3 regions of the Cupriavidus sp. CPT47-8839-RL05A genome follow, and region 2 is predicted to be linked to each of the others. Evidence: predicted binding sites of a transcription regulator. Region 2 holds the regulator's gene; each other region holds the start of a gene.
The links. Region 2 encodes sigma-54, which starts transcription at its own class of promoters, with help from an activator protein. Its sites were predicted from a motif close to TGGCANGNAANCTGCTTT; they were not measured.

Region 1 (4,196 bases), on a different contig from region 2:
GCAGCGCTGCCGCATGGGCGGTGTCGGTGCTGCCGGCAAGCTGCGCTTTCAGTTCCACGCGCCGGTACGGGTTGGCGGTGAAGTTCTGGATGGTATCGCTGAAGATCTTGTTGTTGCCGACCACGGTCTGCACATTGTCCGGCGTGTCGAGCGAGGTTGCGAACAGGCCGATCTCGCGCACCGTGCCGGTCACGCCGCCGATCGTCACGAAGTCTCCCACCTTGAACGGGCGCAGCACCACCAGGAACGCACCGGCAGCGAAGTTCGCCATCAACCCCGACCAGGCCATGCCGATGGCCACGCCAGCGGCGGCGATCAGTGCGGCGAAGGTCGTAGTCTGGATGCCGAAGAAGCCGAGGATGCCGATCACCAGCACCACGTTCAGCGTCACGGTGACGATCGAGCCGACATAGCGCAGCAGCGTGGGATCGACCTTCTGCTTGCCGAGCGCGTTCTGCACCATGCGCACGACAAAGTGGATCAGCCAGCGGCCGATGACCCAGAAGGCAAGGGCCGCCAGGATCTTGACCCCGAATTCCGTCGCGTAGGTGACGACCAGGGCCTTGAGGTTATCGAAGGTAGTGGCATCCATCGGCGTATTCCTTTCATGTTGGTGTCCGGCCGGCCGCCGGCACAACATCCCCCGATTCAGCCGGCAGCGATGTGCTAGCCCTGCGCGCTGTTGCGGCGCAATACATGGGCACGGCAATTATTGAGACGCCGTACCGGAAGTGCAAGCAAATTATTGTTAAGACAAGCCGCTTCGCGCAGCTTGTCTATTTAAATCAGGACGGCCCGAAAGCCATTACCAGTTGGTTTCCCGTTCCGGCGTTGCCGAAATCCGGTGCAAGGTCAGGTCCGCACCGTTGAATTCGCCTTCGGCATCCAGCCGGATGCCCACCAACTTCTTCAGCGCGCCATATACCAGGGTGCCGCCGGCCAGCGCCACCACGATGCCAAGCACGGTGCCGATCGCCTGCGCGCCCAGCGACACGCCGCCCAGCCCGCCCAGCGCCCTGGCCCCGAAGATGCCCGCGGCAATGCCGCCCCAGGCGCCGCACAGCCCGTGCAGCGGCCACACGCCGAGCACGTCATCGATATGCCATTTGTTCTGCGCCAGCGTGAACATATAGACAAAGAGCGCGCCGGCCACCGCGCCGGTGATCAGCGCGCCGAGCGGGTGCATCAGGTCCGAGCCAGCGCACACCGCCACCAGCCCGGCCAGCGGCCCGTTGTAGGCAAAACCCGGGTCGTTGCGTCCGGCCGCCCAGGCCGCCAGCGTGCCGCCGGCCATTGCCATCAGCGAGTTGATCGCCACCAGGCCGCTGACCTTGTCGACCGTCTGCGCGCTCATGACGTTGAAGCCGAACCAGCCCACCGCCAGCACCCAGGCGCCCAGCGCCAGGAACGGGATGTTTGAGGGCGGATGGGCGCTGATGCGGCCGTCCTTCTGGTAGCGCCCGCGCCGCGCGCCCAGCAGCAGCACCGCGGGCAGCGCGATCCAGCCGCCCAGCGCATGCACCACCACCGAGCCGGCGAAGTCATGGAATGGCGCGCCGGCCACGCGCGTGATCCAGTCCTGCACGCCATAGCGCTGGTTCCAGGCGATGCCTTCGAAGAACGGATAGACAAAACCTACCAGTACGAAGGTGGCGACCAGTTGCGGGTTGAAGCGCGAACGCTCGGCAATACCGCCCGAGATAATCGCCGGAATGGCCGCGGCAAATGTCGCCAGGAAAAAGAACTTGACCAGTTCGTAACCGTTTTTCTGTGCCAGCGTTTCGGCCCCGGACATGAATTGCACGCCGTAGGCAATGGTGTAGCCGATAAAGAAATAGGCGATGGTCGAAACCGCAAAATCCACCAGGATCTTTACCAGTGCGTTGACCTGGTTCTTCTTGCGCACCGTGCCCAGTTCCAGGAAGGCGAAGCCGGCGTGCATGGCCAGCACCATGATGGCGCCTAGCAGGATAAACAGGGCGTCGGTGCCGGTCTTCCAGTTGTCCATAGTGACCTCATGCTCAAAATGGGAGCGTGGGTATGCAAAAAGCATTCCAGCAATGGCCGCATCCTGGTGCCACGTGCACCTTGTCGGGTAAAACCGCACCGGAATGCCGCGCACGGGCAGGGGCGGCGCTGTTGGCAGCGTTGCCGCTGGGATCGCCGTGATAGTGCGGATGCGCCGAAATGGCGCGCAACGGCGGCGCTGGCTGAACCGTTATGGTGCGACGCCCCATTTGTGGGAATTTGTCCTATGCTGCTGGTTTGCCCCAGGCGCGCGCCGGTCTGGCGTTGCCGCGCTGCGGGACGGCCCGGCAAAGCCGGCTTCTGGCAAGCGGGAAAAGCGTGGAAAATTGCCCGCTAACCGGCCTCAATCAAGGATTTGCGGGTTTTTTTGTCGCATTGGTGCCACTGGGGATTGCTCTACGCGCGACGGGCAGATTAGACTGCGCCGATCGATGGCTTTGCCGCGAGGCACGCACATCGGTGACGACGACCAACAAGGGAAATCAGCCATGAATAAAGGTGAACTGGTATCGGCCATCGCCGCGGAAGCAGAACTGAGCAATGCCGCCGCCGAGCGCGCGCTCAACGCAGCGCTGGACAGTATCAAGAAGGCAGTGGCAAAGGGCGATTCGGTGACGCTGGTGGGCTTTGGCAGCTTCAGCGCCGGCAAACGCGCCGCCCGCACCGGCCGCAATCCGCGCACCGGTGAAACCATCAAGATCCCGGCCGCCAAGACGGTCAAGTTCTCTGCCGGGCAAGGTTTCAAGGACGCGGTGAACAAGAAGAAGTAAGCAGTTTGCGTCCACAGCGTGAAAAGCGGCCTTGCAGGCCGCTTTTTTGTTGCCTGGCACGGCCCCGCCTGCCGATACCGGGCCGCCGCCGGCAACGGCGGGCACGATCCGGGTTAAACTGCCGGCGCCAGCGTTCCGGCGTGCCCTCAGGCAATGCCGCCATCGCAGGTTCGCCCCCGAAATCCCGCCCCCGCAATCCGTACCCGCATCATGAACGACCAGTCCCACCAGCTTTCCATGACCGTGCTGATGACGCCGGACATGGCCAACTTCTCCGGCAACGTCCACGGCGGCACCATCCTCAAGTACCTGGACATGGTTGCCTATGCCTGCGCCAGCCGCTACGCCGGCCGCTACGTGGTGACGCTGTCGGTCGACCAGGTGGTGTTCCGCCAGCCGATCCACGTGGGCGAGCTGGTGACCTTCCTGGCCTCGGTCAACTTTACCGGCCGCAGCTCGATGGAAATCGGCATCAAGGTGGTGACGGAAAATATCCGCAGCAAGCTGGTGCGCCATACCAACAGCTGCTACTTCACCATGGTGGCCGTGGACGACAACGGCACGCCGGCCGAGGTGCCGCCGCTGGAGCCGCGCGACGAGGTGGAGCGCCAGCGCTTTGCCGCCGCCCAGCAGCGCCGCGCGCTGCGCCAGGAAATGGAAAAACGTCACGACGACATCAAGTCGTCGGTGACCTGAATACCGACCCCCGCCATGAAGCGCAACTGCAATCGCATCCGCACGGTCCTGGCCGTCGCCTGTCTGGCGGCCGCCTCGGGCGCCCACGCCGAGGAGATCGGCAGCGTCAGCACCAATTTCCGCATGACCGGCTCCGACAAGGTCGTGATCGAAGCCTATGACGACCCCCAGGTGGACGGCGTGACCTGCTATGTGTCGCGCGCCCGCACGGGCGGCATCAAGGGCCAGCTGGGCATGGCCGAAGACCCGCCGGAGGCATCGATCGCCTGCCGGCAGGTGGGCACGATCGCCTTCAAGGGGCCGATCCGGCAACAGGACAACGTCTTCTCCGAACGCATGTCGATCCTGTTCAAGGCCCTGCACGTCGTGCGCGCGGTCGACCGCAAGCGCAATACGCTGGTGTACCTGACATACTCCGACCGCATTGTCAGCGGCAGCCCGCAGAACAGCGTCACCGCCGTGCCGGTGCCGGCCGGCACGGTCATCCCGGTGAAGTAACCCGTGCAGCAGCCGGCCCCGGCACCCGGTGGATCAGGGGGCCAGCGCCGCGCTCTCCGCCTGGCAGTCGCGCGACGGGCGCGCGCCGCTGGCGCGTGCCGCCGCCACTTCGCGGCGGGCCCGGTCCAGGTCGGCGCGGAAGGTCGGGTCGGCATGCAGCCGCGCCACCGTTGCCGCGGCCATCATGCGGCCCTCGTTGACATC
Region 2 (4,196 bases):
TTGGCGCAGCGCTTGCGAACACCCTTGCTCATTCGGGTGAAAAGCATTGGCTCCGGCGCCACAGCCGGGCCGCGCCGCCAGTGCGGGCGCGGCATGCCGGCGGCAACCGGGAACGCGAGGGCGCAAAAAAGCCGCGCTTCGTGGCGCGGCTTGCCTGTTCAATCCTGATTCAGCAGCCCGCTGCGGGGCTGCCGGGCACGGTCATTGCTGCATTTGCGCTGCGGCCATCTGGTACTTGACCGCTTCGCGGTCGTGGCCTTGCACGCGATCCTTGTAGCGGATCACCTGACGGTCCAGCTTGTCGACGAGTGCGTCGATCGCTGCATACAGGTCTTCGTGATGCGCTTCGACAAAGATGTCCTTGCCCTTGAGATGTAGATTGATTTCCGCGTACTGACGCCGGTCCTTTTCCTTATGGTTGTCGACAGAGAGCAGCACACTAACGCCAATGACTTGATCGAAATGCCTGACGATTCGCTCCAGCTTCGTTTCCACGTACTCACGCAGAGGGGGCGTGATGTCCAGGTGGTGTCCACTGATCTTGAAGTTCATAGCGCTTCTCCTTCTGAAAGAGCCTCACCAGGCAGGCGGTGGGCTCGGCTACAAAGACTTGCGGAGATTGACTGCGGGGATCTTCAGGGCTTCGCGATACTTGGCAACGGTGCGGCGTGCGACAACGAAGCCTTGTTCGCCCAGCAGTTCGGCAATGCGACTGTCGGAAAGGGGATTCCTCGGGTCTTCGGCTCCTATCAGTTGCTTGATCAAGGCGCGGATGGCCGTTGATGAAGCCGCGCCACCGGTTTCGGTGGACACGTGGCTGCCGAAGAAGTACTTCAGTTCGAAAGTACCCATCGGCGTTGCCATATATTTATTGGTCGTCACCCGGGAGATGGTTGACTCGTGTAAACCCAGTGTATCGGCAATCTCCCGCAAAACCAAGGGGCGCATGGCGATTTCGCCGTGGCTGAAAAAGTTCTTTTGACGCTCGACAATGGCCTGCGAGACACGCAGGATTGTGTCGAACCTCTGCTGGATGTTCTTGATCAGCCAGCGCGCCTCCTGCAGCTTCTGCTGCAGCCCGGCGGTGCCGGACTCACCCTTCGCGCCACGCAGGATTTGTGCATACATGTCATTGATGCGCAGCCTCGGCATCACATCCGGATTGAGCTGCGCGATCCAGCCGCCGCCACCCTTGCGCACGAACACGTCCGGCACCACGAAGTCCGCCTCCGGGCGGCTGTATGCATGGCCGGGGTAGGGCGCCAGCGAGCGGATCAGTTCGTGTGCGGACTTCAGCGCCGCTTCATCGACCTGCAGCGCCTTCTTCAGCCGCGTGTAGTCGCGTACTGCGAGCAACTCCAGGTGGTTGGTCACGATGTTCAGGGCCAGTTCGCGCTGCGGGTGCGTCAGGCGCCGCAACTGCAGGGCCAGGCACTCGGCGGCGTTGCGCGCGCCCACGCCGGGCGGGTCGAAGCTCTGCAGCAGCGTGAGGATGGCGTGGACTTCCTCGATCTCGAACTCGAGTTCTTCCGGCAACTCCGTGCAGATCTCCTCAAGCGATGCGCTCAGGTAGCCATCATCGTCGAGTGATTCGATCAGGAAGATGGCCAGGCCCTTGTCGCGCGCGGAGATCTTCAGCGGCGTGAGCTGTTCCATCAGGTACTCGCGCAGCGTGGGCTCGGCTTCACGCAGCTGCATCGGCGTTTTTTCATCCTCGTCGCCCTGGGGGCGGCGGGCAAAGTCGTCCAGGCTCCAGTCGCCGCTGCCATAGTCGTCGCCGTTGCCGCTGTCGCCATAGCTGTCGTCGTCAGCCGCGCCATCGGCGCGGGCCTCGCCATTGCCCTGCGGCTCTGCCGGCGCGGGCGCCGGTGCGCTCTGCAGGTTGACCGAGCCGTCGGCCGCAACGCGCAGCGGGCTTTCGATCCAGTCGTTCTCACGTTCGAGCAGAGGGTTTTCCGTCAGCGCCTGTTCGACCTCTTGCTGCAGTTCCAGCGTGGAAAGCTGCAGCAGCCGGATCGACTGCTGCAGTTGCGGGGTCAGGGCCAGATGCTGGGAAAGGCGGAGCTGTAGCGACGGTTTCATGCGACCTATTCTATGCGCATCTTTCCGTTGTTGGAACGGAAATTGCTATCGCTTATGCGGTCTGATCGCTGCTGGCTGTGGCAGGCCCACGTGCGCCCGCGAAGAGGCCTGCCGCTCCATGGCAGGCCGCTGCATCACATGCGGAAGTTCTCGCCCAGGTAGACGCGCCGCACTGCGTCATTGGCGATGATTTCCTCGGGCTGGCCCGCGGCCAGCACCGTGCCTTCGCTGATGATGTAGGCGTGGTCGCAGATGCCGAGCGTCTCGCGCACGTTGTGGTCGGTGATCAGCACGCCGATATTGCGCGCCTTGAGGAAGCTGACGATGCGCTGGATCTCGCCCACGGCGATCGGGTCCACGCCGGCGAAGGGTTCGTCCAGCAGGATGAAGCGCGGCGACGACGCCAGCGCGCGCGCGATTTCCACGCGGCGGCGCTCGCCGCCCGACAGCGACAGCGCCGGGTTGTTGCGCAGGTGCGCGATCTGCAGGTCGTCGAGCAGCGAATCGAGGCGGCGCTCGATCTCGGCCTTGGCCAGCGGCTTGCCCTTGTCCAGCTGCAGCTCCAGCACCGCGCGGATGTTCTCTTCGACGTTGAGCTTGCGGAATACCGAGGCTTCCTGCGGCAGGTACGACAGCCCCATGCGCGCGCGCTCGTGGATCGGCAGGCCGCTGATGTGGTCGCCGTCGAGCACGATATCGCCTTCGTCCAGCGCCACCAGGCCCACGATCATGTAGAACGACGTGGTCTTGCCCGCGCCGTTGGGCCCGAGCAGGCCGACCACCTCGCCGCTCTTCACGTCGAGCGAGACGTCCTTGACCACCGTGCGCGAGCCATAGCGCTTCTTCAGGTGGCGCACGACCAGGGTGCTGCCGCCGGCAAGGACGGTGGAGGCTTCGACGGAAGGCTTGTCGGCGATGGTTGCGGTATCGGTCATTGGCACAGTCTGGCGTTCAGGCGTTTCCGGCGCCGGCCGCATGCGATGCACGCAGCCGGCGCCAGGCGTCAGGGTTTGTTGGCAGGCGCGGGCGCCGGCTTCAGGTCCAGCGGCGAGCCGCTGCTGCCCGTGGCGCCGGCCTTCTGGTCCTGGCGCGGCGACAGCACCGCGCGTACGCGGCCGGACGGATTGGCGGCCGCGGCGTCGCCGCTGCCGCCGCCGGCAGCCGTGTAGAACTCCTTGCGGCTGTCGTAGGTCAGCACCGCGCCGCGGATCTCGTCGACCTGCTTGGCGCCCTGCAGGCGCGCCATGCGGGCATTGCCGATCAGCTTGGAGTACTCCTGCTTGCCGTCGTACTCGATGCGGTCGCCCCAGCCGTCGATGTATTCGTCGACGCCTTCGCGCTTCTGCCGGATGTAGGCCTGCTTGCCCGGCTTGGCGGTGGCCACCGCGAACTGGTAGCCCTCGGGATCGGTGCGCAGTTCGGCGGCGTCGGACTTCAGGATCATGGTGCCCTTGGTCAGCACCACGTTGCCGGTCAGCGTATAGATCTGCTTGACGTCGTCGTAGCTGGCGTTGTCCGCCTCCAGCACCATCGGCTTGTCGCGGTCCGCGCGCTCGGCCAGGGCGGGCTGGGCCAGCAGGCCGAAGGCCATGGCCAGGGCGAGCAGGGCCGGGGCGGTGCGTCGACGGGACGATGTCGTCAGGGAAGCAGTCATGTTGGCAGGGTTGCTTGAGGGCGTCTGGGTACGTTGGTGCGGGTTGGTGCGGCCCCCGGGCCGGGGCTCAGGACCCCGGCGCGCGGCCCGGGGTCGGCCCGGTGATGATGGTGCCGCGTACATTGCCGAGCAATTGTACTTCGCGCGTGACGTTGTTGAAGATCAGGCCGTTGGCGGTCATCACCGACGGCCCGCGCGTCAGCTTGACCGGCTTGTCGGTCTTGACGATGTCGTCATTGACCAGCAGCTGGAAATAACTGGATGCGGCGGTCAGCTGCGGGTCCTTGGACACGTCCACGCCCTGCTGGCGCATGACGAAGCCGTTGCCGTACAGGTCGATCACCGAGCCCTCGGCGTTCATGCGGCCCATATCGGCGCGGGCGGTGACCGGCGGGCGGTCCGGCTCGTACGCGCGCATGGCGGGCCGGGTCACCTCGTAGGTCTGGTCATCTTCGAAATG
Region 3 (4,196 bases), on a different contig from region 2:
ACCATCCTGTATCGCGAGGTCGAGTGCATCGCCTGCGGGCACGCGCACTGCCGCATCATCGGCAAGCCGGTGGAAGCCTGGGAAGACGGCGCGCAGGCGCTGGCGCTGTACCAGCCCGATCCCGTGATCGAAACCATCATCGCCTTGCAGAGCGAGGTCGAGCACCTGCGCGCGCTGCAGGGCACCCCGGCCACGCCGGCCGACCTGGTCGGCACCTCGCCAGGCTTTCGCGCCGCCTGGAGCCTGCTGCAACGCGCCGCGGCCAGCAACGTGACGGTGCTGCTGCTGGGCGAGACCGGCGTGGGCAAGGAGCGGTTCGCGCAGGCGCTGCACAGCGTGAGCGGGCGCGCCGACAAGCCCTTCATTGCCGTGAACTGCGCGGCAATTCCCGATGAGCTGATCGAGTCCGAGCTGTTCGGCGTGGAAAAGGGCGCCTTCACCGGCGCCAGCCAGTCGCGCCCCGGGCGCTTCGAGCGTGCACATGGCGGCACCCTGTTCCTGGACGAACTGGGCGAACTCTCGGCCTCGGCCCAGTCCAAGCTGCTGCGCGTGCTGCAGGAGGGCGAGGTCGAGCGCGTGGGCGGCACCGGCACGCGCAAGGTGGACGTGCGGCTGGTGGCCGCCACCAATGTCGACCTGGCCGAAGCCGTGAAGCAGGGCACTTTCCGCAAGGACCTGTACTACCGCCTCAATGTCTACCCGGTCACGATCCCGCCGCTGCGCGAGCGCCTGGACGATATCCGGCCGCTGGCCGAGCGCTTCGTGGCCCGCTACGGCGCGCGCCACGGCAAGCGCATCGTCGGCATCACCGACCGCGCGCTGGCCGAGCTGCGCCACTATGACTGGCCCGGCAACGTGCGCGAACTGGAGAACGTGATCGAGCGCGGCGTGATCCTGGCCAGCCAGGGCGGCCAGATCACCGCCGACCACCTGTTCCTGCCGGGCACCGTGGCACCGGTGGTGGATACCGCGCCGCGGCTGGGCGCGGGCGGCACCTTGCCAGACCTGCGCGAAGCCGCGGTCCATGCGCTGCTGGACCAGATGTCAGAGCAGCAGCTGGCGCTGGGCGACGTCGAGACCGTGCTGATGGAGGCGGCCATGCAGCGGGCCGACGGCAATATGAGCCAGGCGGCGCGGTTGCTGGGCATTACGCGGCCGCAGCTGGCGTATCGGTGGAAGATGCGCGGCACGCGTGGGGGCAACGGGCACGGCAACGGTAACTGAGGCCGCTTTCAAGCTTCAAATGCTGAGGGAGCACACCCGCGTAGATCAAGCGCGTCCACACGATCCCCTGCGCCACCCATCTCCTCCGCTTCTCCCGGCTCCTCGCATTTCCCCCCTTGATCATTTGATGCAGCCCCGCCCGGCCGCGCATCGGCCCGAAGTTGCCCGATGCTGCACCGCGCCAGCGATTTTTCCCTGCCAGATCAAGTCTTCTCACCCAGCTTGCCCAGGCACGCTGCTGCGCCGCAGGGCAATCCCATCCGCATTGGCTCGCTGCCCGCAAACGCCCGCCCGGCGCGGCTTTTGATGATTTGATCAAGGCTTGCGGACAGCTTCATCAATTCATCGACAGGTTTCGCGCGGACCTTTCCGGGTTAACGCGCACGCTCGTCATCGCCAATTCCCCGCAACCCTTGTCCGACAACGCTTCGCGCTCGCTGGCACGGTCTTCGCAGTAAGGCCTGCGTCCAGCCAAAGGAGCGCGCCATGAACACCCCGTCGGTTCCCCTGTTCGAAGCCACGCCGCGCTATGTGCGGGTCGAGGGCCGCACCCCCGAAGGGTTTGTGCAGTTCGCCTTCAGCGTGGCCGACCCGGAGCTCAACGTCGAACTGATCATGCCGGAGCCGATGTTCGAAGCCTTCTGCTGCGTCAACCGCGTGCGCTTCCTGCCCCCGCTGGAAGCCGCGCCGCAGCCGCAAGCCGACGACTGACGCCGCAGCCACCGCATCACAAAGAGAGAAGGGATACAGGAGACCAAGCGATGCAAGTCGATATCAAGACCCAGCAGATCCAGCCGCTGCGCCAGACCTACGGCCATGTCGCGCGCCGCTTCGGCGACAAGCCGGCGTCGCGCTACCAGGAGGCGACCTACGACGTGCAGTCGGAGGTGAACTTCCACTACCGCCCCACCTGGGACCCCGGCTTCGAGCTGTATGACAAGCGCCGCACGGCGATCGTGATGCAGGACTGGTACGCGCTGAAGGACCCGCGCCAGTTCTACTACGGCGCCTACGTGACCGCGCGCGGGCGCCAGCAGGATGCCACCGAAAAGAGCTTTGCCTTCGTCGAGAAGCGCGGGCTGCTGCAGGCGCTGCCGGCCGAATGGCAGGAACGCCTGGCCACCGGCCTGCTGCCGCTGCGCCATGTGGAGTGGGGCGCCAACATGAACAACTTCTACTGCGCCGACTATGGCTGGGGCACGGCCATCACGCAGGCCTGCACCTATTGCGCGATGGACCGCCTGGGTATCGCCCAATACCTGTCGCGCATCGGCATGCTGCTGGACGGCAATACCGGCGTGGCGCTGGAGCGTGCCAGGGTGGCCTGGTTGGAGAGCGCCGCGTGGCAGCCGCTGCGCCGCTTTGTCGAGCACACCTTTGTCACCGGGGACTGGTTCGAGACCTTCGTCGCCCAGAACCTGGTGCTCGACGGGCTGCTCTACCCGCTGGTCTACCAGCATGCCGACGCGGTGATCGCGCGCGCCTGCGGCACCGGGCTGGCGGTGCTGACCGAATTCATGAACGACTGGCGCGACGAGCACGCACGCTGGGTCGATGCCGTGATCCAGGCCGCAGCGGCCGAGTCCGATGCCAACCGCGTGCTGCTGTCCGGCTGGGCGCGCGCCGCCTGCGCCGAGGTGGCGCAGGCGCTGGTGCCGGTGGCCGATGCGCTCACCGGCGAAGACGGCGCGCAGATGGTGGCGCTGTGCCGCGAGCAGTTCGAAGTCCGCCTGGGCAAGCTCGGCCTGGCTGCCTGATCCGCCCACAACGAACCCCACGGAGACACGCCATGTCAGCCACCGCTGCCAACGTCTACATCGCCCTGCAGAACAACGACGACACCCGACCCATCATCGACGCCATCACTGAAGCCAACCCGCATGCGCTGGTGTCGCAGTTCCCCGCCATGGTCAAGATCGACGCCCCCGGCCACCTGACCATCGTGCGCGAACTGGTGGCCGGCAAGCTCGGCCGCGACTGGGACCTGCAGGAGATCCACCTGAACCTGATCTCGCTGTGCGGAAACATCGACGAAGACGAAGACGCCTTCACGCTGCGCTGGAACGCCTGACCCGGCCGCGGCATAGAGAACATCACGGAGACATCATGGACGCACGCAAGAAGCTCAACCTGCGCGAGAAGTACGCCTCGATGACGCGGGACCTGGCCTGGGAAACGACCTACGAGCCGATGGACAAGGTCTTCCCGTTCGACAAGTACGAGGGCATCCGCATCCACGACTGGGACAAATGGGAAGACCCGTTCCGCATGACCATGGATGCCTACTGGAAATACCAGTCGGAGAAGGAGCGCAAGCTGTACGCGATCATCGACTCGTTCGTGCAGAACAACGGCCACCTGAACGTATCCGATCCGCGCTACCTGAACGCGCTGCGGCTGTTCCTGACCGGCGTGACGCCGCTGGAATACGCCGCCCACCGCGGCTACGCGCACCTGGGCAGGCATTTCCGCGGCGCCGGCGCGCGCGTGGCGGCGCAGATGCAGTCGGTCGACGAACTGCGCCACGCCCAGACCCAGCTGCACACGCTGTCGGTCTACAACAAGTACTTCCACGGCTTTGGCGAATGGCGCCACATGCATGACCGGGTCTGGTACCTGTCGGTGCCCAAGTCCTACTTCGAGGACGCGATGAGCGCGGGGCCGTTCGAGTTCATCACCGCGATCTCGTTCTCGTTCGAGTATGTGCTGACCAACCTGCTGTTCATGCCGTTCATGTCGGGCGCCGCCTACAACGGCGACATGGCCACGGTGACCTTCGGCTTCTCCGCGCAGTCCGACGAGTCGCGCCACATGACGCTTGGTTTGGAAGTGGTCAAGTTCCTGTGCGAGCAGGATCCCGGCAATATCCCGATCCTGCAGAAGTGGCTGGACAAGTGGTTCTGGCGCGGTTTCCGCCTGCTCACGCTGGTCGGCATGATGATGGACTACATGCTGCCCAAGCGCGTGATGTC

Region 1: AC3WVS_RS02040 (ammonium transporter) is a predicted target of sigma-54. The motif match lies at 2,040-2,057, and genes of this name have one in related genera.
Region 3: AC3WVS_RS24380 (phenol hydroxylase subunit) is a predicted target of sigma-54. The motif match lies at 1,663-1,680, and genes of this name have one in related genera.

Annotation. Positions count from the first base shown of each region.
Region 1 covers NZ_JBYTEG010000001.1:456,066-460,261, reverse strand. The annotation lists gene AC3WVS_RS02045 (mechanosensitive ion channel family protein) at 1-592, opposite strand, end outside; gene AC3WVS_RS02040 (ammonium transporter) at 806-2,008, opposite strand; gene AC3WVS_RS02035 (HU family DNA-binding protein) at 2,517-2,798, shown strand; gene AC3WVS_RS02030 (acyl-CoA thioesterase) at 3,009-3,494, shown strand; gene AC3WVS_RS02025 (CreA family protein) at 3,510-3,992, shown strand; gene AC3WVS_RS02020 (acid phosphatase) at 4,026-4,196, opposite strand, start outside.
Region 2 covers NZ_JBYTEG010000009.1:115,720-119,915, forward strand. The annotation lists gene hpf (ribosome hibernation-promoting factor, HPF/YfiA family) at 202-552, opposite strand; gene AC3WVS_RS13085 (RNA polymerase factor sigma-54) at 601-2,082, opposite strand; gene lptB (LPS export ABC transporter ATP-binding protein) at 2,217-3,017, opposite strand; gene lptA (lipopolysaccharide transport periplasmic protein LptA) at 3,086-3,736, opposite strand; gene lptC (LPS export ABC transporter periplasmic protein LptC) at 3,804-4,196, opposite strand, start outside.
Region 3 covers NZ_JBYTEG010000022.1:41,624-45,819, forward strand. The annotation lists gene poxR (phenol degradation transcriptional regulator PoxR) at 1-1,224, shown strand, start outside; gene AC3WVS_RS24380 (phenol hydroxylase subunit) at 1,711-1,935, shown strand; gene AC3WVS_RS24385 (aromatic/alkene monooxygenase hydroxylase subunit beta) at 1,986-2,981, shown strand; gene AC3WVS_RS24390 (MmoB/DmpM family protein) at 3,014-3,295, shown strand; gene AC3WVS_RS24395 (aromatic/alkene/methane monooxygenase hydroxylase/oxygenase subunit alpha) at 3,331-4,196, shown strand, end outside.